Regions from separate parts of the Enterobacter sp. R4-368 genome, predicted to be linked through region 3. Evidence: predicted binding sites of a transcription regulator. Region 3 holds the regulator's gene; each other region holds the start of a gene.

Region 1 (8,190 bases), 120 kb from region 3:
ACCTGCAACAGCCGCAGCGAGGCGAGTTGCGCATTGCTGCCCCACTCGGCGATCGCCTGTAACCACAGGCTTACCGCCGGCGGCACCAGCGCGGTAACGTTAATCTGGTGTTTTTCAATCAGCGGGAAGCAGAGCGTGGCGCTCGGATCGGCAGCCAGCACCACGCAGCCTCCGGCGTGGAAGACGCCAAGCGCGCCGGGTGAACTCAACGGGTAGTTGTGCGCCGCCGGCAGCGCGCAGAGGTAACGGGTTTGCGCGTTAAATCCGCAGATCTCGTTACTGCGCACAATGCTGTAGTAGTAATCATTGTGTGTGCGCGGGATAAGTTTTGGCGTGCCGGTGCTGCCGCCAGAAAGCTGGAAAAACGCCACTTCATCGGCGGGCGTTGGCGTGGCGATAAAATTATCTGCCGGGCGGGCAATGGCGTCTTCCAGCGCCTGCTCGCCGCTGTCGCCGCGCAGCAGCACAGTGCGCACCGACGGGTGCTGTGCAACAAACGCGGTGAGGAAATGGTCATTCTCAAATAGCGTATGCGCGCGATCGGCAATCAGCAGCGCCGGTGCGATTTGCGCGGCATACGCGTTCAATTCGCTGCGCTGATGGCTGAACAGCGCGTTGACTGGCACCACGCCGATTTTCAGCAGCGCGAAGAAAACAATGTAGAACTCGCTGACGTTGCCCAGCTGCACCAGCGCGGTTTCCCCGCGCCTGATGCCCTGCGCCTGTAACGCCGAGGCCAGATTGTCTGCGGCATCGTTAAGCTGGCGGTAGCTCAAGCGGCGTTCGCCCTCGATCACCGCCGTGGCATCACTGCGCGCGTGGCGGGTCAAAATATCGGTCAGCGGTAAATCCTGCCAGTAGCCCTTTTCACGGTAACGCTCGGCGAACTCGTGCGGCCAGCGGGTAAACGGAATGGTCATGGTTGATCCTCAGTGCAAACCAAATGCGTTCAGCATGGTGGTCAGCTTGACGCCGGTTTCGCGCCACTCGGAAAGCGGCGAAGAGGCCGGAACAATCCCGGCACCGGCGAACAGACGAACATGGTTATCGTGAAGCCGCGCACAGCGAATAGTGACCACCCACTCGCCGTTACCCGCGGCGTCGCACCAGCCAACGATGCCGCCAAACAGCTCACGGTTGAACGGCTCCAGCTCGGCAATCACCTGTTTCGCCACCTGGTGCGGGAAGCCGCTCAGCGCGGGCGTCGGGTGCAGCAGGCACGCCAGCGTCAGCGCGTTTTCCCCGGCGACTGCAGTGCCGGTAATCGGCGTGGCCAGGTGCCATAAAGTGGGGGTAGTGACCAGTTGTGGTGATTCCGGCAATGTCAGGGTTTGGCTGCGCGGCTGCAGCACGTTTTTCATCGCCTGCGTCACCAGTTCGTGCTCGTGCCGATCTTTTTCCGAAGCCAGCAGCTTGTTACCCGCTTCGCGGTCAAGAATGTCGTCCGGCTGGCGGCGGGCGGAACCGGCTAACGGCAGCGAACTGAAGTGCTCCTGCTCTTTGCGCAGCAACAGTTCCGGGCTTGCGCCCAGCAGTACGCCGCCATCCGGTAGCGGAACGTGGAAGTTGTAACTGGCCGGGTTCTGGGCAATCAGGCGTTCTAACAGCACGCCGCTGTCGATACGGCGGTCGGTGGTTAACTCAATCAGACGCGAGAGCACCACTTTATCGACTTCCGGCGTGGCGGTGCGCGCGGCGGCATTCGCCACCATCTGCATAAACGTCTCCTGCGATGGGATCGCCTGCTGCGCTGTGACGTTCGGCATCGCGCCACTGGTGAAATAGCGCGCGGATCGCTGTTTCTCCGGGCGGGAAAAGGTTTGCCAGCTGTGCGGGATAAACAGCGCAGATGGCTGGGTGGTGTCGAAGGGGATCGCGCCAACCATCACCGGGTGGGCAATGCCCTGCGCTTTCGCATCGGCAAACGCCTGAGCCAGTTTTTGCTGGAAAGCACTCTCGGGCGCATCGCCGCCCGCGGCAGGCTCGCAAAAACGCGCCACGCACCCGGAGGTGGTGAAACTGCGGTACGGCGACATAAAGAAAAACTGATCCGCGGCCAGCGTCTTCGCAGACTGCCGGGTTTCCTCAGCCAGGGACGTATCCATATCATCCTCCAACAGTGATAAATTAACTAATAATGATTATCATTTGTGTTTTTGAGTCGGTAAGATAAAAAGTTATTGCCCGCTCTGTCAACAGCAGATTGTTCTCTCGCGCGGCGAATGCTTGCATCTGCTTCATTCAGATATGAAAATGAGAAGCATTAACTTCAACAAAAACAGGATATGCGTTGTGAGATGCTCTTTTTTGCGCTGTAAGCCCTTAGTGTTTTTAGGAATTTTTGTTTTAGGAATTACCTCAGCGATGGCGGCAGAGTGGCCTCGCCAGGTCACGGACAGCCGTGGAACGCACACGCTACCGACTAAGCCGCTGCGTATTGTTTCCACCAGCGTGACGCTCACCGGTTCGCTACTGGCGATTGATGCGCCAGTTATCGCCAGCGGCGCGACCACGCCAAATAACCGTTTTGCCGACGAACAAGGCTTTTTGCGCCAGTGGGGGGAAATTGCCCGGCAGCGTAATGTCGCGCGGCTTTACATTGGGGAACCCAACGCTGAAGCCGTCGCTGCACAAATGCCGGATTTAATCCTGATCAGCGCCACCGGCGGCGACTCCGCGTTGCCGCTGTATGATCAGCTATCAACCATCGCCCCGACGCTTATCATCAACTACGACGACAAAAGCTGGCAGGCGCTGTTAACGCAGCTTGGTGAAATCACCGGTCACGAAAAAGAGGCGGCGGCGCGTATCAGCCAGTTCAATCAACAGCTTGCGGACGTTAAAGCACGCATGAAACTGCCGCCGCAGCCGGTCAGCGCGCTGGTCTATACCCCGGCGGCACACAGCGCCAATCTGTGGACTGAAGATTCCGCGCAGGGCCAATTGATGCAGCAACTGGGCTTTACCCTCGCGCCGTTACCGGCGAATCTGCACGCCAGTCAGAGCCAGGGGAAACGTCATGACATTGTCCAGTTAGGCGGCGAGAATCTGGCCGCCGGGCTGAATGGCGAGGTGCTGTTCCTGTTTGCCAGCGACCAGAAAGACGCGGATGCGCTCAGCCAGAACCCGCTGCTGGCGCACCTGCCTGCGGTGCAAGATCACCGCGTGTACGCACTCGGCGCGGAAACTTTCCGCCTTGATTACTACAGCGCCACCCGCGTGTTACAACGCCTGGCGGCGCTGTTTAGTTAATCAGGCTTCGGCGGCGGGCTGCACCTGGCGAAAACGCCGCAGCTCGCCAAGCACCACCACCAGCAACACGCCCACTATCGCCAGCACAAAACCGCTGATGCTCGCCGATGCGGCGGGCGTCATCATTGACCCCATCGCGCCCAGCAGCGCGGCACCAATGGCGTCACCCGTGACGTTTTGCGCCGTCCATAAACCGTTAATTCGCCCGAGCATCGCTTCCGGAGTTTGCGTTTGCAACAGCGTGTATTGCAGCAGCGAACTCACCGCCGTCAGCCAGCCGCACAGCGCCAGAAACAGCACGCCCAGCGCCCAGACGGGCATCAGGCTGAATAAACCGATGGCGATAAACGCGCCAACGGACGCCAGCAGCATAATCACGCCGGGGCGCTCACTGTGCGCCAGCTTGCCGCTGGTTAACGCGCCAATGGCCGCGCCGAGCGGCAGCGCGGCATACAGCAAGCCAATTTCTGCCGCCGACATGTTCCAGCTTATCGCCAGCGCCGGGTAGAGCACGCGCACCGCGCTTGCCATCGTCAATAACCCACCAAGCAGCGCGATGCCGCCAATCAAAGGGTTGTGCAGTAAAAATTGCAGGGCGCTAAGTAGCGATTTCAGCGGGTGCTCGCGCGGTTGTGGCGGTGGCGGTAATGCAGGCAGGCTCAGTAACGGCAACAAGGTGATAAACGTGCCCGCCGCCGCCAGCCCGTAGTTCCACGCCACACCGCCGGTTGCCAGCAACAAACCGCCGCACATTGGCGAAATAACGGAACCCAGCCGCACCGTCAGCATGGTAATGGCGCCAGCGTGCATCAGGTTTTCCCGCCCGACCAACGCAGGTGTCGCCGCCAGCAGCGCCGTTACGCCCAGCGCGCCGAAAAAACCATCCCACAAACCGAGCAGATAAATTGCCAGCAGCGAAGGCTCCGGCAACAACGCATTCAAATACAGGCCAATAAAACCGACGCCGCAGGTGGAACGCGCCAGCAGAATCAGTTTCTTGCGTTCAAAACGATCCGCCAAAACACCACCAAACATCAGGCCGACGAACATGGCGCTACCGGTCAGCGTAACGGCAAGGCCAACTTGCCAGCTGGAGTGGGTCATCGCCTGGATTTGTACCGGCACCGCTACGCCCAACAAGCCCAGCGAGAGAATCGAGATAAAACGCGCCAGAAATACCGCGCGAAAAGCCGGATGCGTACGCAGCAGACTCAGGTTCAACAGCCAGGATTGTTGCTTCATTCCAATGCCTTAAATACACACTTTCTATGTCCATTCGCAGGCTGTGCATGGTAACATACCAAAACAAGATCGATAACGATAATTAATATCATTATCAAATTTGGGACGTTTTATGTCGTGTTCTGCTTTCCCGGCGCGCCCCGTTACCCTCGCCGGGTTATTGATATTGCTGGTTGTCGCCATTGCACTCAGCCTGTTTATTGGTGCAAAACCTCTGCCCGCCGCGGTCATCATCGACGCCCTCACTGGCGTCTGTCAGAGCGCGGACTGCACCATCGTCAACGATGCCCGTTTGCCGCGAACGCTGGCAGGTTTACTCGCGGGCGGCGCACTGGGCATTGCCGGGGCGTTAATGCAAACGCTCACGAGAAATCCGCTCGCCGATCCAGGCTTACTCGGCGTTAACGCCGGTGCCAGCTTCGCCATTGTGCTCGGCGCGGCGCTGCTGGGCGCTGTCTCCCCTGTCGAACAACTACTGCTCGCCTTTTGCGGCGCACTGGCGGCGTCGCTGCTGGTCGCTTTTACCGGCAGCCAGGGCGGTGGGCAACTCAGCCCGGTTCGCCTGACGCTGGCGGGCGTAGCGCTGGCGGCGGTGCTGGAAGGATTATCCAGCGGTATTTCATTGCTTAACGCCGACGTTTATGACCAGTTGCGCTTCTGGCAGGCCGGTTCGCTGGATATCCGCACCCTGCAAACGCTAAAAATTGTTCTGATCCCGGTGCTGCTGGCAGCGTTCATGGCGTTGATGCTGAGCCGCGCGCTTAACAGCCTGAGCCTCGGCAGCGACACCGCCACGGCACTGGGCAGCCGCGTGGCGCGCACGCAGTTGCTCGGTTTAGTGGTGATCACGGTGCTGTGCGGCAGCGCGACGGCGGTTGTCGGCCCGATTGCCTTTATCGGCCTGATGATGCCGCACATGGCGCGCTGGCTGGTGGGCGCGGATCACCGCTGGTCGCTGCCGGTCACACTGATTGCCACCCCTGCCCTGTTATTGTTTGCCGATATCATTGGCCGCCTGCTGGTGCCGGGCGAACTGCGGGTTTCCGTAGTCAGTGCCTTTATCGGCGCGCCGGTATTGATCGTGCTGGTGCGCCGCGCACGCGGAGGCAACTTATGATGGCGCCCTCCCGCCGCCTGCTCGGCAGTTGCGTGTTTATGGTTATCGCCGCGTTGCTTTTAGCCAGCTGGGGTTTACGCAGCGGTTCGGTGACGCTGGCATTTTCACAGGTGCTTGACGTGCTCACCGGCGACGCGCCGCGTGCCATGCAACGGGTCGTGATGGAGTGGCGCTTGCCGCGCGTGCTGATGGCGCTGCTGGTGGGCGCAGCGCTTGGCGTGAGCGGCGCGATTTTCCAGTCGCTGATGCGTAACCCACTCGGCAGCCCGGATGTGATGGGTTTTAACACCGGTGCATGGAGCGGCGTGCTGGTGGCGATGGTGCTGTTTGGTCAGCATCTGGCCGCTATCGCACTGGCGGCGATGGTCGGCGGTATGCTCACTTCGCTGGTGGTCTGGCTACTGGCCTGGCGCAACGGCATTGAGACATTCCGCTTGATCATCGTCGGTATTGGCATTCGCGCGATGCTGGTGGCGTTTAATACCTGGCTGTTGCTGCATGCCTCGCTGGAAACCGCGCTCTCCGCCGGGCTGTGGAACGCCGGGTCGCTCAATGGCCTGACCTGGGCGAAAACCGTCCCTTCCGCACCGATCATGCTGGTGATGTTTCTTTTTGCCGCCCTGCTGGCGCGCCGTATGCGGCTACTGGAAATGGGCGATGACAGCGCCTGTGCGCTCGGTGTCAGCGTTGAGCGTTCGCGCCTGATGCTGATGCTGGTGGCCGTTGCACTCACCGCCGCCGCAACAGCACTGGCGGGGCCGATTTCGTTTATCGCACTGGTCGCGCCACATATTGCCCGGCGCGTCAGCGCCACTGCACGCTGGGGATTAACCCAGTCCGCGCTGTGCGGTGCGCTGTTGTTGTTGCTGGCGGATATGATTGCCCAGCAAGGTTTTACGCCTTATCAGTTGCCGGTCGGCGTGGTGACCGTCAGCCTCGGTGGCATTTACCTTATCGCCTTGTTAATTCAGGAGTCTCGCAAGAAATGACCGATTTATCTGCCCGTTTGCGCGGCGAAGCGCTCACTCTTGGCTACGGCAAAAAAGTGGTGGCTGAACACTTAAGCGTGGCGATCCCCGACGGCCATTTCACCGCTATTATCGGCCCTAACGGTTGCGGGAAATCCACCTTACTGCGCACGCTGAGCCGCCTGATGACGCCCGCGCAGGGCCATGTTTATCTTGATGGCGAGCAGATCCAGCGCTATGCCAGCAAAGAGGTGGCGCGTCGCATAGGGTTGCTTGCGCAAAACGCCACCACACCCGGCGATATCACCGTGCAGGAACTGGTCGCGCGCGGGCGCTATCCGCACCAGCCGCTGTTCACCCGCTGGCGCAAAGAGGATGACGAGGCGGTGCAGCGGGCGATGCGGGCCACCGGGGTGGAAAGCCTGGCCAGGCAGAGTGTCGATACGCTCTCCGGCGGGCAACGCCAGCGCGCATGGATTGCCATGGTGCTGGCGCAAGAGACGGCGATCATGCTGCTTGATGAGCCAACAACCTGGCTGGATATCAGCTACCAGATCGACTTGCTGGAACTGTTGAGTGAGCTGAATCGCGAGCAGGGCTACACGCTGGCGGCAGTGCTGCATGATTTGAACCAGGCTTGCCGCTACGCCACGCATCTGATTGCGCTGCGCGACGGCAAAATTGTGGCGCAGGGCGCGCCAAAAGAGATTGTGACCGCTGAGCTGATTGAGGCGGTGTATGGCATGCACTGCATGATCATTGACGATCCCATCGCCCATACCCCGCTGGTGGTGCCGCTCGGGCGTTGCGGGCGGTAATCACATCGGGTGTTATTTACATAAGATCGGTATTACCGCTAAGCCCCCGCATTTTGCGTCATCGTTCTCTGAACGTGTTTACTGACAAATTTTTTGGGCACCAGCACCTGAGGCCGGTACATGACCGAAAGCACGAGATCAAACTCCTGCGGTGTTCTGGCGCTCAATCTTTTTTTCTGCCCCTCTGCGTATAAATTTTTCGCACTATTGACTATTCTGTAAGCCAGGCCCTCTTTAAGATCTTTAATATCAAAAACGGTTTGATTAGCCGCTTTCGCTATTTTTTTCCGATTTAAAAAATTTATATCTGACTTATTCTTCAGTAGAGCGAGTTGCCTTTCCAGCCCCGTTTTTTTATGGCGGACATCAAACAGTAAGGTATCGTTAATGGCGACATGTGCATAATTCATATATTTATAATTCACGGTTTCACGTAGTGGAATTTCATATTTATTACCCCCCAGCGCACTGGTTAACTTACCTTTCGCCCCTACGACTTCCAGTGAAAAAAAGGAAAAGTCGTCCGTTTTTAATTGTGAAATATCTACCGGCGTGCTATTCAATTCATTAAAAATTATTTTTTTCTTTTCCAATTCGACTCTTGAATAAAAAACACCTTTAGATAAATCTGCATTAGAAAAGTGAACCAAATTAAAATCTATTCTCTGAAACCGATTAATAAAGCCAGCTGCTTCAGGTGATAAAATCTTATTGGCTGATTTTATATCTTTTAAATTCTGTTTTGCTCGTTGCAGAAAGGATGCATAATCACTGAACCCACTCCATAATTCGC
Region 2 (8,190 bases), 1.5 Mb from region 3:
AAGGTTGGTTGAATTCAGTGGCGTTATTGTTGATCAAAACAACGTTTCAAAATCCCCGCTGTGTCACAGACCGACAGGCGTAACACAGCAAGAATAAAATCAGTGCGCTTCGCCCTGCGGGGTGAATTTCAGTTCGATCAACGCAATGGCTTTCTGGATAGCGCGGCGGGTGACCGGATCGGCGGCTGCCGGATGGGTAGTAAAATCGATGCTTTTTAACTGGTTCGCCATTTTCTCGCGCACTTCAACCGGCGCGATGACGTCAATAACATCAAGGATTTGTTTAATGACCAGCTGGCAGGCGACGACATCAGAGACCAGTTCCTGGTCAGCAGAAAGATTTTGCGACATATGAGGCTCCTTTACTAAAGGGCGTCATAGTAGCGGGAAATGCCTGGCAAGAGTAGTTTTGTCCCCTTCTGCCGTCGAATGGCGGGCATAAAAAAACCTGCTCGCGGCAGGTTTTTTTATCATCAGAACATAGCGCCTGGCGGTACGTCTTTGAAAGTTTTGCAATAGGTTTCAAACATATGCTTCAGGATTTTACGCAGTTTCATTTGTTACTCCGGCGATGTGTTATGCAGGTGTTACGTCTCAATGCGCATATAATATGACCTGCATCACAAAAAGCAAGTTCAATGTGATGGAAATCACGTTTCAAAAATCAAAAATGCAGTAACTTTGTTAAAAATTCAATTATAAATCCTGCGGTTAGCATGCTAAAAAAATTTTTAGCATCTTCAATTATTTTTGCAAATGGCATCCCAACAATGAGTGAAAGCACCCTTTCGCGAAAGACAGGAGGTCTTTCTCCCGCTGCGCTACTGGTAGCCGGCGCTTTCTTTATGGAGTTTATCGACGGCACAGTGATCGCCACGGCGTTGCCGGATATGGCGAAAACCTTCGGGGTGGAAGCCGTCGCGCTCAATATTGGCATCAGTGCCTATTTGATCACACTTGCAGTGCTGATCCCCGCCAGTGGCTGGATTGCTGATCGCTTTGGTGCGCGCAATGTTTTCTCGCTGGCACTGGCGATCTTTACCCTCGCCTCGGTGCTTTGCGGGCTTTCGACCAGCGTTGAGATGTTTGTTTCGATGCGAATTTTACAAGGCACCGGCGGTGCGTTAATGGTGCCGGTCGGCCGTCTTGCGGTGTTGCGCACCACGCCGAAACACCAGCTCATTACCGCTATCGCCACGCTGACCTGGCCCGCGCTGGTCGCGCCTATTATTGGCCCACCGCTCGGTGGTTTTATTACCCACTATGCCAACTGGCGCTGGATCTTCTTTATTAATGTGCCGCTGGGCCTGCTGGCGATTGCGCTGGCGTTACGCATTATCCCCAATATCCGCGAGGAGGAGCGCCGTCCATTCGACTTGCCGGGTTTTATTGCCACTTCTGTGGCGATGGTCAGCCTGGTGTACGCTATGGAGGCGTTAGGTTCTGAACATCCGCAAGGTACGCTAACGTTGGGTTTGCTGGCACTCGGCGCGTTAACACTTGTTGTTACCCTGCGCCATTTTCAGCGCGCAAAATGGCCGATGATCCGCCTCGACGCCATGAAAGTGCCGACATTTCGCGTAACCATGTACGGCGGTTCACTGTTTCGCGCCTCTATTAGCGCCGTGCCGTTTCTGTTGCCGCTGCTGTTTCAGGTCGGATTCGGCATGGATCCGTTCCACGCCGGGTTGTTAGTGCTGGCGGTGTTTGCCGGTAATCTTTCCATCAAGCCTGCCACTACGCCGCTTATCCGCTGGCTGGGTTTCAAAAAGCTACTGTTAATCAATGGCGCGTTCAATGTGCTGGCGCTGCTGGCCTGCGCATTACTGACTGCGCATACTCCGGTGTGGCTGACGTTTGTGATCCTCTATCTCGGCGGCGTGTTCCGTTCGGTGCAGTTCACCGGCGTCAGTACGCTGGCATTTGCCGATGTACCGTCGCCGCAAATGAGTTATGCCAACACGTTATTCAGCACGGCGACACAATTGGCGGTGGGCTTAGGCATTACACTGGGGGCGATTGGTATTCGCATTGGTGAGCATGTCAGTATGTGGTTACAAATAACCGCCATTGAGGGGATCAGCTTTCGGCTGGCGTTTGTGTTTATTGCGCTGATTTGTCTGGTGGGCATGATTGATACCCTGCGGCTAACAAAGGATGCGGGTAGCGCCGTGTCACGTAAACAGAAAGCCTGATGCAGGAAAGGAAAAAGATAAAAGCCGCAACATCTGTTGCGGCTTTTTATTATCAGGCGAGGACTTCGCGAACGAAGGCTTCAATCTCTTTATTCTGGCTGTTTTCAAAGAAACATTTCTGGAAGCGTTCACCAGAAACGGCGGTTTTCACCAGCTCACGGTCGATAGCGCGCAGCGTATCGAGATAGTTCTCTTTTACCACCGCCGCTTTCACCTGGTTCAGAATTCCCGCGTTGCGCACCTGCGGTTCTTTGCGCTCCGGCGGGTAACCTTCCCCTTTACGACCAGTAAAGGCTTTCTCAAAGATAAAGCGTACGTTCAGTTCTGCGCCCCAGCCAAAACCTTTGGCGAACGGCAGTGCCAGTGCGTTACCGTTGTTGATCTGCGCGAACAGGAAAGCATCCGCCGGATCGATACAGTAACCGCACACCACACCCGGATGAATATTCAGTGACATCAGCGCGCCCTGGCCAGTGCCACAGCCGGTTACCACGAAATCCACTGCTTTGGCATTCAACAAAATACTGGCCATAATACCAAGGTGGATATAGGTCAGATGGTGGTCGTTCTCATCGCTCATCCCGACGTTAAAAACCGGGAAATCTTTCTCATCGGCAACCGTCTTCAGCTCTTTGAGGATGATGGCGTTTTTCGCCGCCTGGCTGTTTTCCATCATCAGTGCAATTTTCATTTTTGATCTCCTGTAACATGCTTCAGATAGCAAAGGTTGGGTAAACCTTACTACCTGACAAACATACTTTCAAATTTAATGAAAAATGGTTTTAAAAATCAGAAGCAGGCTCACAGTTTTTGCTCTTCGCGCGTTGCCGTCGCGATTAGTAGAGGCTGTTCGGCGGGTTATTCTGTCGATTGCCTGCAAATCAACGCGATAAGATGAGATCATGCCAAAATGAAACAGAGTGATTTCATGAAGAGAATAGTTGTAGCCGCCTCGCTGCTCCTGCTCGCGGGATGCACGATGACGAAAGAAGCGGAAGTCAGTAGCGTGGATACCATTAGCGGTCTGGTACGCCTGAGCTATAACCAGTCGATGATGCAAACTGCAAAATACGACACCTATACCGCGCAGGGGACTGCTAATAAACAGTGCCAACAGATGGGGTATGCCACCGCAGTGCCTTACGGTCAGCCGGTGCAAACCTGTAGCCTGATCAGCGGCTCGGTCTGTATGAATACGAAAGTAACTATTCAGTACCAGTGCCGTGGTGTGGCTTTTACACAAACCAAACCGACCTGGTAAATTCTTAAGCCAGTATAATTCTACTGGCTTATCTTTTTATTAAAAATAAAAACAATTCTCATTCATTTAATTAATTGCTGGCAATGCGTGTTATTCTCATTATCTTCTTAATGCATTTATTTTTTATTTTACCTTTTGCAAATAATTAAATAACAAATTATAGTGAGCGTTCCTTTCGCCTGATAATTATATTTATGGAGCCGCGCCATGTTAAAAGCAGAGATGATCGAAAAATTAAATGAACAAATGAATCTGGAACTGTTTTCTTCCCTGCTCTATCAGCAGATGAGCGCATGGTGCAGCTACCATAGTTTTGAGGGTGCGGCCGCGTTCCTGCGCCGCCACGCGCAGGAAGAGATGACGCATATGCAGCGCCTGTTTGATTACCTGACTGATACCGGCAGCCTGCCACGTATCAATGCCATTGAATCGCCGGTAGCTGAGTATGCTTCACTCGATGTTCTGTTTCGCGCAACGTACGAACATGAACAACTGATCACGCAGAAAATTAACGAGCTGGCGCATGTTGCGATGACCACTCAGGATTATCCAACATTTAATTTCCTGCAATGGTATGTGGCGGAACAGCATGAAGAAGAAAAACTGTTTAAATCAGTGATTGATAAATTAACACTGGCAGGTAAAAGCGGCGAGGGTCTTTATTTCATCGATAAAGAACTGGCGACGTTGGACACACAAAACTAATATTACCGGCGGTAAAGAATATTCTTTACCGCCTTTTTTATTAATGCCTGCAGATTTTACTTTCGTGAGTAGAAAACCCCTCTTCCACCGGAATAAACTTTCCGCGTGATGCCAGAAATGCGACCAGTTCAGCCGCCGTCATTCCTTCCGCTGAGCAGGTATGAAAACGCGCCGTTTCGCCAAACCGCTGAATAATTGCCGCCGTCAGACTCTCGTTTGAATAACGCTCGCCTGTTTCAATCATCATATTCAACACTTCATGACCGTGAATGGATGTCATAGCTCCTCCCCGAAAAAGATGCATCATAAACTCAACATTTACTGTGGATGTTGCGCTAAAACAGGTTTACATGCATCCGGCACAGCTGGTGCAGCGCCAGTCCTGCTTATTCACGGTAGGTTTAAAGTAGCGATAATTGCCGTTTCGAGCGGGACGCCATTTTCAAAAAACAACCCGGTCAGCCAGTCGACATTGTCAATAATCCACTCATCTTCCGGCAAGCCTTGAGCAAAGGCCGGGTCAATGATCGGACAGATTTCCCTCGTCCCCCTATCCTTTTGCTGGCGAGATTCTGGCAATGCTATCTCTGGCCCCCAAACCAGTGAATTTGTCAGTGACCATGACCAAGCAGGTTTCCGCTGCGCGACCATCGCGTTGTAAAGGGATTATTACCCGGCGTTGCCCGCCCTCAATATGTTGAGGGTTAAGAATATTTTTTAGGTTACGCCGGATTGCCGCGTAAAAACGTCTTCCTGATGAAGTAGGCAAATCTGGCAATTTTTCTTCGCTGGTGTCCGAAAGAAGGTTGTCGTAAAGAAATAAATACAGCCCATGTAACGGTTGTTTGACGAAATCACTGAATTGCCTTACTCTGCGCCGCATCTTGAGCTGGCAGTGCGTTTTATTACAGAGGAAAGCGTGAAGAATCGATCACTGGGTAGTGTTTTTATCGTCGCCGGAACAACCATCGGCGCGGGAATGCTGGCAATGCCGCTGGCAGCGGCAGGCGTAGGTTTTGCAACCACTTTTGTTTTACTTTTCACTTTATGGGCCGTGATGTGTTACACCGCCCTTCTTCTGCTGGAGGTTTATCAGCATGTCCCGGCAGATACCGGGCTTGGATCGCTGGCCCGGCGTTATCTGGGGAAATATGGTCAGTGGGTGACAGGCTCTAGCATGATGTTTTTGATGTATGCGCTGACGGCGGCATATATCAGTGGCGCAGGTGAATTGCTGGCCGCAAGCATCAGCGCGTGGCTTAACATTTCGCTTTCGCCCACGGCTGGTGTGTTACTGTTCACTTTTGTTGCCGGCGGCGTTGTGTGCGCAGGAACCTCACTGGTCGATCTGTTTAACCGTTTTCTGTTCAGCGCCAAACTGTTGTTCCTGGTAGTGATGCTGGCGCTGCTGATGCCGCATATTCATAAGGCTAATTTGCTGACCATGCCGCTGGAAAAAGGTCTGGCGCTGTCCGCCATACCGGTCATTTTCACCTCATTTGGTTTTCACGGCAGCGTCCCCAGCATCGTCAGTTATATGGGCGGCAATATTCGTAAACTGCGCGGGGTGTTTATTACCGGCAGCGCCATCCCGCTGGTAGCCTATATATTCTGGCAACTGGCGACGCTTGGCAGTATTGATTCCCAGACCTTCACCGGGCTGCTGGCCAGCCAGGCCGGGCTTAATGGTCTGTTGCAGGCATTACGCGAAGTGGTGGCATCACCACACGTTGAGTTAGCGGTACATCTGTTTGCCGACCTGGCGCTTGCAACCTCTTTCCTTGGTGTATCGCTCGGTCTCTTTGATTACCTTGCCGATTTGTTCCAGCGCCGCAACAATGTCGCAGGACGTTTACAGACAGGCGCTATCACGTTTCTGCCACCGCTGGCGTTTGCGCTGTTTTACCCGCGTGGCTTTGTAATGGCGTTGGGCTATGCCGGCGTTGCTCTTTCCGTGCTGGCGCTGTTGTTGCCTTCAATGCTGGCATGGCAAAGCCGTAAGCATCATTCGCAAAGCGGTTATCGCGTACTCGGCGGCAAACCGGCGCTGTGTCTGATTTTTGCCTGCGGTGTCGCGATTATTGTTATTCAGTTCTCTATCGTCGCCGGGTTGCTCCCGGAAGTGGGTTAATCACCGCCATCAGGTGTGAGTGCTGGCATGTTCAATGCACATACTCACACCGCTCTTCCCTTCGTTAAGGGGTCAGCATTTTGTTCACTATCTACAACGTTCCAGGCAGATGATTGCCAGCGCACTAGCACAGGTAAGCTTATACGCGTCAGCAAATGCATGAGTTATGACACCGCTATGCAGGGAACCAGGGAACGTGAAATGAAAGAAGGAAATTTCAGGACATTAAAACGAATAACCAATGGTGAGATCCAAGCGCACGATTTCAATAGGTTCGGTGATTTATAGGGCAGTAGTGCCCTCTTGATACGGCGAAAGCGAAATACAGGCATAAAAAAACCGCCTTTAAGGGCGGTTTCACGACACTGCTTATCATTGATTTTATTCTTGTTTTCCCATGGTACCCGGAGCGGGACTTGAACCCGCACAGCGCGAACGCCGAGGGATTTTAAATCCCTTGTGTCTACCGATTCCACCATCCGGGCTCGGGAAGGAAATTGGAGGCGCGTTCCGGAGTCGAACCGGACTAGACGGATTTGCAATCCGCTACATAACCGCTTTGCTAACGCGCCTGAATACTACAGGTTTTGCAACCCACACCCGCTAATATAGCCGATGCGTTAAACTGGAGCGGGAAACGAGACTCGAACTCGCGACCCCGACCTTGGCAAGGTCGTGCTCTACCAACTGAGCTATTCCCGCATTATCAAGATTTCTTGTAATCTCTTGATTTTACAATCATCTGGCGAGCTGCGCTGCCTTCCGATGCGTTGCATTCTACTTACCTGACGCACTGAGTCAACGATATTTTTCAAAACCCGGATCGTTTGCTGAAAATTGCGACGAAACGATCACGGTTCAAGCAGATCGCCACGCGCAGCATTGAGGTATTGCAGCATTGACCACAGCGTTAATACTGCGGCAACGAAAAACAGCGCAATGCCGGCATATTCAACCCAGATATTCGGACGCCAGAGGAGCCATACAAGCGCGACCATCTGCGACGTGGTTTTGACTTTACCAATCCACGAAACGGCCACACGGCTGCGCTTACCCATTTCCGCCATCCATTCACGCAACGCAGAGATAATGATCTCCCGCGCGATCATCGTTGCCGCCGGCAGCGTCACCCACCAGCTGTGGTAGTGTTCTGCGACCAGCACCATCGCAATCGCAACCAGCACTTTGTCAGCAACAGGATCGAGGAAGGCACCAAAACGGGTACTTTGATTCCAGCGACGCGCCAGAAAACCGTCAAACCAGTCGGTTACCGCAGCACAACAGAAAATCAGCGCACAAACAAATGGCGCCCACGGAAAGGGAAGATAAAACGCCAGCACGAAAAACGGGATCAGGATGACGCGAAATAGGGTAAGCAACGTAGGGATATTAAATCGCATAGTGGCGTTAACTGTCTGTTGTCCGTAAATATTCGCTCTATGGTGCTACAGAGCCCTTAATGTTTCAACGAGTAGTAGATCTTTTCTGCCAGTCCTTGCGAGATCCCCGGCACTTTTGAGATTTCATCAATACTTGCATTGAGTAGACCTTGTAAACCGCCCATATATTTTAACAACATCTGACGTCGCTTCGGCCCGACACCTTCAATGGTCTCCAGTGAACTGGTGTTTTTCACTTTCGCGCGTTTTTTCCGGTGTCCACTGATGGCGTGATCGTGTGACTCATCGCGAATATGCTGGATAACGTGCAGTGCTGGTGAATCCGGCGGCAGGCTAAAGCCCTCACCTTCCGGCTCAAAGAACAACGTTTCCAGACCGGCTTTGCGATCGGCCCCTTTCGCTACGCCCAACAGCAACGGTTTATTTTTATCCCACGCCACATCCAGTTCGGCAAAAACGGCTTTCGCCTGCCCTAACTGCCCTTTGCCACCATCGATA
Region 3 (8,190 bases):
CGGTCTTTCAGAACGCGCTTCAGAAATGAACTACCCGGCCATGGCGCAGGATCTGCTGGATACGCTGGATGCCCATCAGCTTGATAAAGCGACCTTTATTGGCCACTCCATGGGTGGTAAAGCGGTGATGGCGTTAACAGCGCTTGCGCCGGAGCGTATTGATCAACTGGTGGCGATTGATATTGCACCAGTGGATTACCAGGTGCGACGCCATGACGAAATTTTTGCCGCCATCAATGCGGTGAGCGATGCCGGGGCATCCACTCGCCAGCAAGCCGCTGCCCTGATGCGCGAACATATAAATGAAGAAGGTGTCATTCAGTTCCTGCTGAAATCCTTTGTCGACGGCGCATGGCGTTTCAATGTGCCGGTGTTATGGGATCAATACCCGCATATTGTCGGCTGGGAAACGATTCCTGCATGGCATAAACCGGCCCTGTTTGTTCGCGGGGGAAACTCCCCTTACGTCACTGAAGCCTACCGTGACGCGCTGCTGGCGCAGTTCCCGCAGGCGCGAGCACATGTGATTGCAGGTGCAGGTCATTGGGTACATGCCGAGAAACCCGATGCGGTTTTGCGCGCTATCCGTCGCTATCTCGCTGAAAAGACAAATTGATTAAAAAGGCGGCGACTGGTCGTTTCAACGCGCCCGGTCGTTGGCGTGTCCGTTGTGCTGATGTATGATGGCGCGCTATTCAGCCCGGGCGCGCCGCCCGATTGCTTGTTTTTCCCGTAGTATGTTTAGACCATGGCTAAAGAACAAACGGACCGTACGACACTAGATCTGTTCGCGAATGAGCGTCGCCCGGGACGGCCGAAGACAAACCCGCTCTCGCGCGATGAACAGTTGCGCATCAATAAACGCAATCAGCTAAAACGCGATAAAGTTCGTGGGCTTAAGCGTGTCGAATTAAAACTCAACGTGGAAGCCGTCGATGCGTTAAACGAGCTGGCAGAAGCGCGAGATATGAGCCGCAGCGAGCTTATCGAAGAGATGCTGCTGGCGCAGCTGAAAGCATTGCGCGGCTAGCGAATCCTCCGAAACATCATCGAAATAACACTTTCATGTGTCATACAGTGCAGTCCGACGCGATAGCAGTTTCCGCGTGCTTCCCTGTTCTGCTATGATTGCCCTTATCTGTGGGCGTAGCGCCACCACCATACTCATTAAGTTTCAAGAGGTTATTTTACTCATGGCAATTACAGGCATTTTCTTCGGCAGCGACACCGGTAACACCGAAAACATCGCGAAAATGATTCAGAGTCAGCTTGGTAAAGACGTTGCCGACGTACATGACATTGCCAAGAGCAGCAAAGAAGATATCGAAGGGTATGACATTCTGTTGCTCGGCATTCCTACCTGGTACTATGGTGAAGCGCAGTGCGACTGGGATGACTTTTTCCCGACGCTGGAAGAGATCGACTTTAACGGTAAATTAGTTGCGCTGTTCGGCTGTGGCGACCAGGAAGATTACGCGGAATACTTCTGCGATGCGCTGGGCACCATTCGCGATATCATCGAACCGCGCGGCGCGACCATCGTTGGCCACTGGCCGACCGCGGGCTACCATTTTGAAGCCTCTAAAGGTCTCGCGGATGACGACCACTTCGTTGGCCTGGCGATTGACGAAGACCGTCAACCCGAGATGACCGCAGAACGCGTACAGAAATGGGTAAAACAGGTTCGTGAAGAGCTGCACCTGGACGATATCATTAACGCCTGATTTTCTACGGCGTAATCTGTGGGTTACGCCGTATTAATAGATAAAAGCAATGGAAATAATTGCTACAAATTTTTAACTTTTTTCTCCATCGCTGTACAATGAGCCCTGCTAAACTGGGTGCCGTCGCAAAGGACTTTGCTGGCGACACCACGTTTTATAAGCTTACTTTACTTGAGGGCTTGCAGTTTTCATCCAGCCATGGCAGTTCTATAATGAGACGCATTACCCCAGGTGCATTCCTTATAACTTCCGCTAAGGAAGTGAATCGTATAGCAACAGGACAGATTCCGCATGACTGACAACAATACCGCATTAAAGAAGGCCGGCCTGAAAGTCACGCTTCCTCGGTTAAAAATCCTTGAAGTGCTTCAGGAACCGGATAACCATCATGTCAGTGCGGAAGATTTATACAAACGACTGATCGACATGGGCGAAGAGATCGGGCTGGCAACGGTTTACCGTGTACTGAACCAGTTCGACGACGCCGGGATTGTGACCCGTCATAACTTCGAAGGCGGCAAGTCCGTTTTTGAACTGACTCAGCAACATCACCACGATCACCTGATCTGCCTCGATTGCGGCAAGGTGATTGAATTTAGTGATGACTCCATTGAAGCGCGTCAGCGTGAAATTGCCGCGAAACACGGCATTCGCCTGACTAACCACAGTCTTTACCTTTACGGCCACTGCGCCGAAGGTGACTGCCGCGAAGATGAACACGCGCACGACGCGAAATAACTGCTTTTGAAACCTAAAAAGCCAGCCTGACGGTTGGCTTTTTTTTGCCTGCAACATTGGCAATAAAAGAAAAAACCCGGCAAGCTCGCGCCGCTGGGTTTAATCGCTGCATCACATTACGCTTTTACGCTATCGACACGGCTAAAGCGTTTACCGTCCGGGCTGGCGGTGCGCACCTGCACTTCCCCGCTCACCTGCGGACGCGCTTTATCGTCGTAGCGCTGCCAGTTTTTGCCGCCGTCGGTTGAGAACTCAACCACCATGCCAGGGAAGCTGGTATTGGCTTCAAGTTTTCCACCGACCACGCGCGCGCCCGGTACTGGCAGGCGGTAATGAACCCCAGCCTTATCCAGTTTCGCCAGTTCGCGATGACCTAACAGGTTCGCAAAGCGTTGCCAGTCACGTTCCAGCGCTTTCACATCCACCATATGTGTCACGCCGCCTTTGTATTCACGTCCGGCTTTGTAATCCTGCTCCCAGCCCGCACGATGCCATGCGCGTTCAGCCACCGAAACCATACGTGGATAGATCATGTACTCCATCTGCTTATCGGTGCGCACCACTTCGCTCCACAGCTGCGCGGAAAGGCCATACGCGCCCGGCCACGGTTTATCGGACTTCGCGCTAAACGGGTTGCCATCGCGATCGAGCGTGGTTTCCGCGTTCTGCGGCATGTTGTCCGGGGCGAAGCTGAAAATCTTACGTTCATCGCTAAAACGCGTGCCCCAGTAATAGCCGCTTTCCGCCGGGTTGACCTCATTCGGGAAGTCGAGATACACGTAATCAGGATTGGAGACGACAACACGGAAACCTTTATTCGCCCAGTCATTCACCGAGTCAAAACCGCCCCAGTAGAGCGTATCCCAGAAGTTAACATTGACATGATCGGTGGCGAACACCGACGCGTCTTTGGCATCTTTCAAACCGTCCTGCCACGCCTGCATAGTATCAATGCCGTGTGCTTTCACCAGCTTGCTGACTTCCACGCCGAAATAGCTGGAGAGATGTTCAACATCGGCAACTTTGCCCTCTTTGATCATCGCCTGGCAGGCTTGCGATTTCGCCCATGGCTTATCCTGATTGCTCTGATCGATAATGCCTTTGCCCGCTTCCGGTTTTTTCTGATCCGTATAGCCTGTACCCAGATAGATATTTTTCGCTTCGTCACCGCCAAAATGCCAGGTATTCAGCGGCAGCCCGGCTTCTTTATGCATTTGCTGGATTTCGCCAATCACTTTGTCCACAAAGTTACGCGACGAATCAAGGCACGGATTGAGATAGCCGGTACGGTTATAGAACTGCACACCGGTGGTGTTCGAGGTGTCTGTCGGATCCAGCAGACGATATTGATTCGCCTCTTTCTCTTTGCCCGCTTTCATCAGGCGATCGTAACGCGCTTCCATCGCGATCACCGCTGCACGCGCATGAGCTGGCATATCGATTTCCGGGATCACCTCAATCTGTCGCGCTTTGGCGTATTTGAGGATCTCGATGTAATCCGCACGGCTAAAGTGGCCGCTGCCGTTGTTGTTACTATCCGGCCCGGAGCCCAGCTGTGGCAACAGGCACGTTTTCTCACTCAAATCATGACAACGTTTGCTGCCGATATCGGTCAGTTCCGGCAAGCCGGGGATCTCAATACGCCAGCCTTCATCATCCGTAAGATGGAAATGGAATTTGTTGAGTTTGTACGCCGACATCTGATCCAACAGACGCAGCACCGCCGCTTTACTGTGGAAGTTGCGACCGACATCCAACTGAATGCCGCGGTAGTCAAAACGCGGCGCATCTTTCGCTTCAAGCGCGGCAATCTTCATCTCGCCCGTAACAGGAACGAGCGACAGCAGCGATTGCAAACCGTAGAACACGCCCGCCTGATCGTAGCCGGTCACCACGGTTTCCTTCGTGCCAATGTGCAGACGGTACGCGCCAGAAACCGCCTCATCGCCGCTAAAGACGTTGCTGGCAATTTCAGTCCGCAGCGGATAACTGCCCTCTTTCACCCCCAGCAATGCAAAACGCGATTTCACTGCATCCTGTGCATCGGCACTCAGAGCTGAGAGATCCAGTTTCACGCCCTTACTCAGGTCGACATCCTGCCCGTGGATGTTAACGTGCTGCGGTGTTGGCACAATCTGACCACGTAGCGATGCGAGGTTTAGCGTTTTCACATCACTATTTTTCTCAAAGCGCGCCTCGGCAGTCATCAGGATATTTTTGTCGTCCGGCGTGCGTTTCCACTGATTATCAAGCGGTGTAACGAAGCGGGATAAATCTTCCGTGTCCGTATTGGCAATGACTTTCGCCGTCGCGCCGTCGGCGGTGACGTACCAGCGCGGCAACACATCGGTGATAAACAGCTGCCAGTATTCATTGATAATCGGGATCTCTATCGCCTGCCTGGCCGGGAAACCGGTGAATTTGTCGGTAGGTTCCAGCTTATGCAGGTCGCCCATAATGTGGGTTACTTTGAACTGCTCGTTTGCTACCTCCAGCACCGGGCGAATGCTGTGAAAATAGATGGCCCACGCTTTGTCGGTTACCGCGTCGCCATTATTGGTCAGTGTGATCACCGCTTTGTTGCAGGAAGCCCAATCGGCGCCGAGTTTCGCGCAGTCAACGCCGTGTTGCGCGGCGAAATTATCTTTCACCGCATAGTTAAGATGAAACTGGCTGATAGCATCCACGGTACTCTGATTCGCCAGCGCCGCAGTGCTGCCCAGCATCGCCAGTACGGCACTGGCGAGCATACTTAAACGAACTGTTTTCATTACGTATTCCTTGTAGTTTGCCGGGCCGAACCCGGCATGCGCTCATCAGAAAATGGTAAACGGTGCGATAACCATAAACTTCACATCGCGCTCATCCTGGAAGATGTTGCCATAACCGCCGCTGTAGCTCGGGATGTCGGAATGGTTGTCGTACTGGGTGAAGTGCAATTTGAACATCGTGCCTTTCGCACGCCCTTCCTGCAGGGTGTAAATCGCATCGAGGCTGTAAGAAGACTCTTTCAGGCGGTAGTTCGGATCGTAATAGGCATCTGGCGTTGCCATATCTGCGGGTTTCGCATCCCAGGCGTAAGCGTAAGACGCGCCCACCGTCCAGCCCGGCAGGTTCCAGTTTTTCAGGTCGTACATCGCACCGAAGAACACCGCTTTTTCGCCGTTGGCGTTAAAGTCAGAGCGGTTATCCCACCAGATATCCAGCCGACCGTTGGATGAAGCGTAAGTCGGCGTCATACGTTGCAGGAAGTAGCCCTGCTGACCATCCGCTTTTACCCACGTTCCTTCCAGACGCAGATCGACCTGCCCCACTTTGTAGCCAAATGTCAGCGCCTGCAGCCACGCCGTGCCGTCATAAATATCGTTTACGCCGCCATTACTGACTTTGTCGCGTGTGCCATAGAACTGGTAACTGGTGCTCAGCGGGCTGCCCGCGATATCGAATTTGTAGCTGGCTTTTGCGAAATATTGATCGACATACCCCTGAGCCTGACCAAACGCGGCTTCCAGGATCAGATCGTTTTTAAAGTCATATTTCGCGCCAACCGAATGCAGGTAATCAACTTTGGTCTTTTTATCGTTTTGATAGAACTTGTCCATCTCGATATGCCACGGCGATTTGTACTCGTTGGTCCACATGTAGGAGAAACTCAACGCCCCGGCATCGCCGTAGTCAAAATTCGCCCCGGCTTCAGCGCCCTGATAAGTGCCTGGCATAAAGCTCCAGTGCGGCGCTAACAGCGTCTGGCCGGTTGGCTGGATGTAACCTGCGCGCGCCCATACCGGGCCATATTTAAATTTCGCCGCGGCTTTATACAGGCTGACCCCGCTCTTATCACCTGACCAGTCTTCTTTGTAGGCTTTATTGCTGGAGGAGAAAGCGATTTCGTTCGGATGCGCGCTGTCGCCGTTTTCCGCCATCTCGATGGCGGTGAAGGCAGCAATATCCAGACCAAACATATCGGCGGCGTAACCGGACTGGAAATCCAGGTTCGCGTTCCATGTCGAGTGGGAAAGGTTGGTTTTGTATTTATCTTCCAGAACATCTTTGCGGTCACGTTCACGCTGCCAGTAATAGATACCGCCGGTGAGCGTGGAATCATCGATAAAGCCTGCTGCATGAGCCTGTGGAGAGACAACCCAGCCCGACATTGCTGTGACACCGGCGATTGCCAGCGCCAGCGTACTACGTTTGCCACTAAACGTACGCATGAGTGATTCCTTCTAGACGTATTAAAAAATCGCCGGAGATGACGAAAAAAGGTCAAATAGTTTAGGTAGTTACGAAAACCCCCGAATTCACTACCGACTTAAGACTATTTTTCGCGACGCGAATTATCAATGTTTTTTAGCGGCAAAATGACAGGATTATGACGAAGAGCACATATTCCGTAGTGTTTTGAAACATGTTACATAAAACAGGAAAACAACAAATAAAAATCGAAAAAACAAAGACATTAATACTAATTGATAGCGATTACACATTAGAATCGACTTTTAAAACCACAAAAATGCTTTCCATCTGTTCAGTAAAAGCATCAATGAGAAGACACATTAATTCGCGTCGCGAATGTATATAAAGTGTAACAAGCTAATGGATAAGCAAAAAAAAGCGCCGCTGAAAGCGGCGCTTTAACCCAATTGTTTCTGGTTGACTTACTCAGTCGCCGATTTTCGCCCAGGTATCGCGCAGACCCACGGTACGGTTGAACACCGGTTTGGAAGCGGTTGCATGACGGCTATCAAGGCAGAAATAACCTTCACGTTCGAACTGGTAAGCTTTGCCCGCCTCTGCTTCTTTCAATGACGGTTCGGCGTAGCCTTGCTTAATAACCAGCGATTCCGGGTTGATGGTCGACAGGAAATCTTCGGCCGCCCCCGGATTCGGGACGCTGAACAGACGATCGTAAAGGCGGATTTCGACCGGCAGCGCATGCTGTGCGCTCACCCAGTGAATAACCCCTTTCACTTTGCGACCATCGGCCGGATCTTTGCTCAGCGTGTCCGCATCGTAAGAACAGAAAATAGTGGTGATGTTGCCGTCGGCATCTTTCTCCACGCGTTCTGCTTTGATGACATAAGCGTTACGCAGACGAACCTCTTTACCCAGTACCAGACGCTTGTACTGTTTGTTGGCTTCTTCGCGGAAATCTGCGCGATCGATCCAGATTTCACCGCTAAACGGCACGTCACGTGTGCCCATTTCCGGCTTATTCGGATGGTTCGGCATGCTAACGATTTCGCTGCTGCCCTGCGGGTAATTTTCGATAACCAGCTTCACCGGATCGATAACCGCCATTGCACGCGGTGCGTTTTCATTCAGATCTTCACGGATGCAGGACTCCAGAGAAGCCATCTCAATGGTGTTGTCCTGTTTGGTGACACCGATACGTTTGCAGAATTCGCGGATAGAGCCTGCGGTGTAACCACGGCGGCGCAGACCGGAGATGGTCGGCATACGCGGATCGTCCCAGCCTTCAACATGCTTGTCAGTGACCAGCAGGTTCAGCTTGCGCTTGGACATCACAGTGTATTCCAGATTCAGGCGCGAAAATTCGTACTGGCGCGGGTGAACCGGAATGGTGATGTTATCCAGCACCCAGTCATACAGACGGCGGTTATCCTGGAATTCCAGCGTACACAGTGAATGAGTAATGCCTTCCAGCGCATCGCTGATGCAGTGGGTAAAGTCGTACATCGGGTAGATGCACCACTTGTTACCGGTC

What was found. The regulator Fur, encoded in region 3, represses iron uptake genes when iron is present. The targets are predictions, from matches to a motif close to ATAATAATGAGAACNACTATCAA.
Region 1: the regulator Fur is predicted to act here: its motif matches at 2,248-2,270, upstream of fepB (Fe2+-enterobactin ABC transporter substrate-binding protein).
Region 2: the regulator Fur is predicted to act here: its motif matches at 3,540-3,562, upstream of ftnA (non-heme ferritin).

What each region holds. Positions count from the first base shown of each region.
Region 1 covers NC_021500.1:4,371,872-4,380,061, reverse strand. Annotated here, with positions in the region: gene entE ((2,3-dihydroxybenzoyl)adenylate synthase EntE) at 1-920, opposite strand, end outside; gene entC (isochorismate synthase EntC) at 930-2,105, opposite strand; gene fepB (Fe2+-enterobactin ABC transporter substrate-binding protein) at 2,365-3,252, shown strand; gene entS (enterobactin transporter EntS) at 3,253-4,494, opposite strand; gene fepD (Fe(3+)-siderophore ABC transporter permease) at 4,607-5,611, shown strand; gene fepG (iron-enterobactin ABC transporter permease) at 5,608-6,600, shown strand; gene fepC (iron-enterobactin ABC transporter ATP-binding protein) at 6,597-7,397, shown strand.
Region 2 covers NC_021500.1:972,678-980,867, forward strand. Annotated here, with positions in the region: gene H650_RS04495 (DUF2766 family protein) at 100-351, opposite strand; gene azuC (stress response protein AzuC) at 474-557, opposite strand; gene H650_RS04500 (MFS transporter) at 771-2,195, shown strand; gene H650_RS04505 (RpiB/LacA/LacB family sugar-phosphate isomerase) at 2,248-2,886, opposite strand; gene yecR (YecR family lipoprotein) at 3,124-3,456, shown strand; gene ftnA (non-heme ferritin) at 3,664-4,161, shown strand; gene H650_RS04520 (YecH family metal-binding protein) at 4,202-4,441, opposite strand; partial or broken gene H650_RS04525 (PM0253 family protein) at 4,508-4,793, opposite strand; gene tyrP (tyrosine transporter TyrP) at 5,081-6,292, shown strand; tRNA gene H650_RS04535 (tRNA-Leu) at 6,691-6,777, opposite strand; tRNA gene H650_RS04540 (tRNA-Cys) at 6,791-6,864, opposite strand; tRNA gene H650_RS04545 (tRNA-Gly) at 6,919-6,994, opposite strand; gene pgsA (CDP-diacylglycerol--glycerol-3-phosphate 3-phosphatidyltransferase) at 7,144-7,692, opposite strand; gene uvrC (excinuclease ABC subunit UvrC) at 7,749-8,190, opposite strand, start outside.
Region 3 covers NC_021500.1:4,492,588-4,500,777, reverse strand. Annotated here, with positions in the region: gene ybfF (esterase) at 1-616, shown strand, start outside; gene ybfE (LexA regulated protein) at 749-1,030, shown strand; gene fldA (flavodoxin FldA) at 1,194-1,724, shown strand; gene fur (ferric iron uptake transcriptional regulator) at 2,016-2,462, shown strand; gene H650_RS20975 (beta-N-acetylhexosaminidase) at 2,579-5,233, opposite strand; gene chiP (chitoporin ChiP) at 5,279-6,676, opposite strand; gene glnS (glutamine--tRNA ligase) at 7,125-8,190, opposite strand, start outside.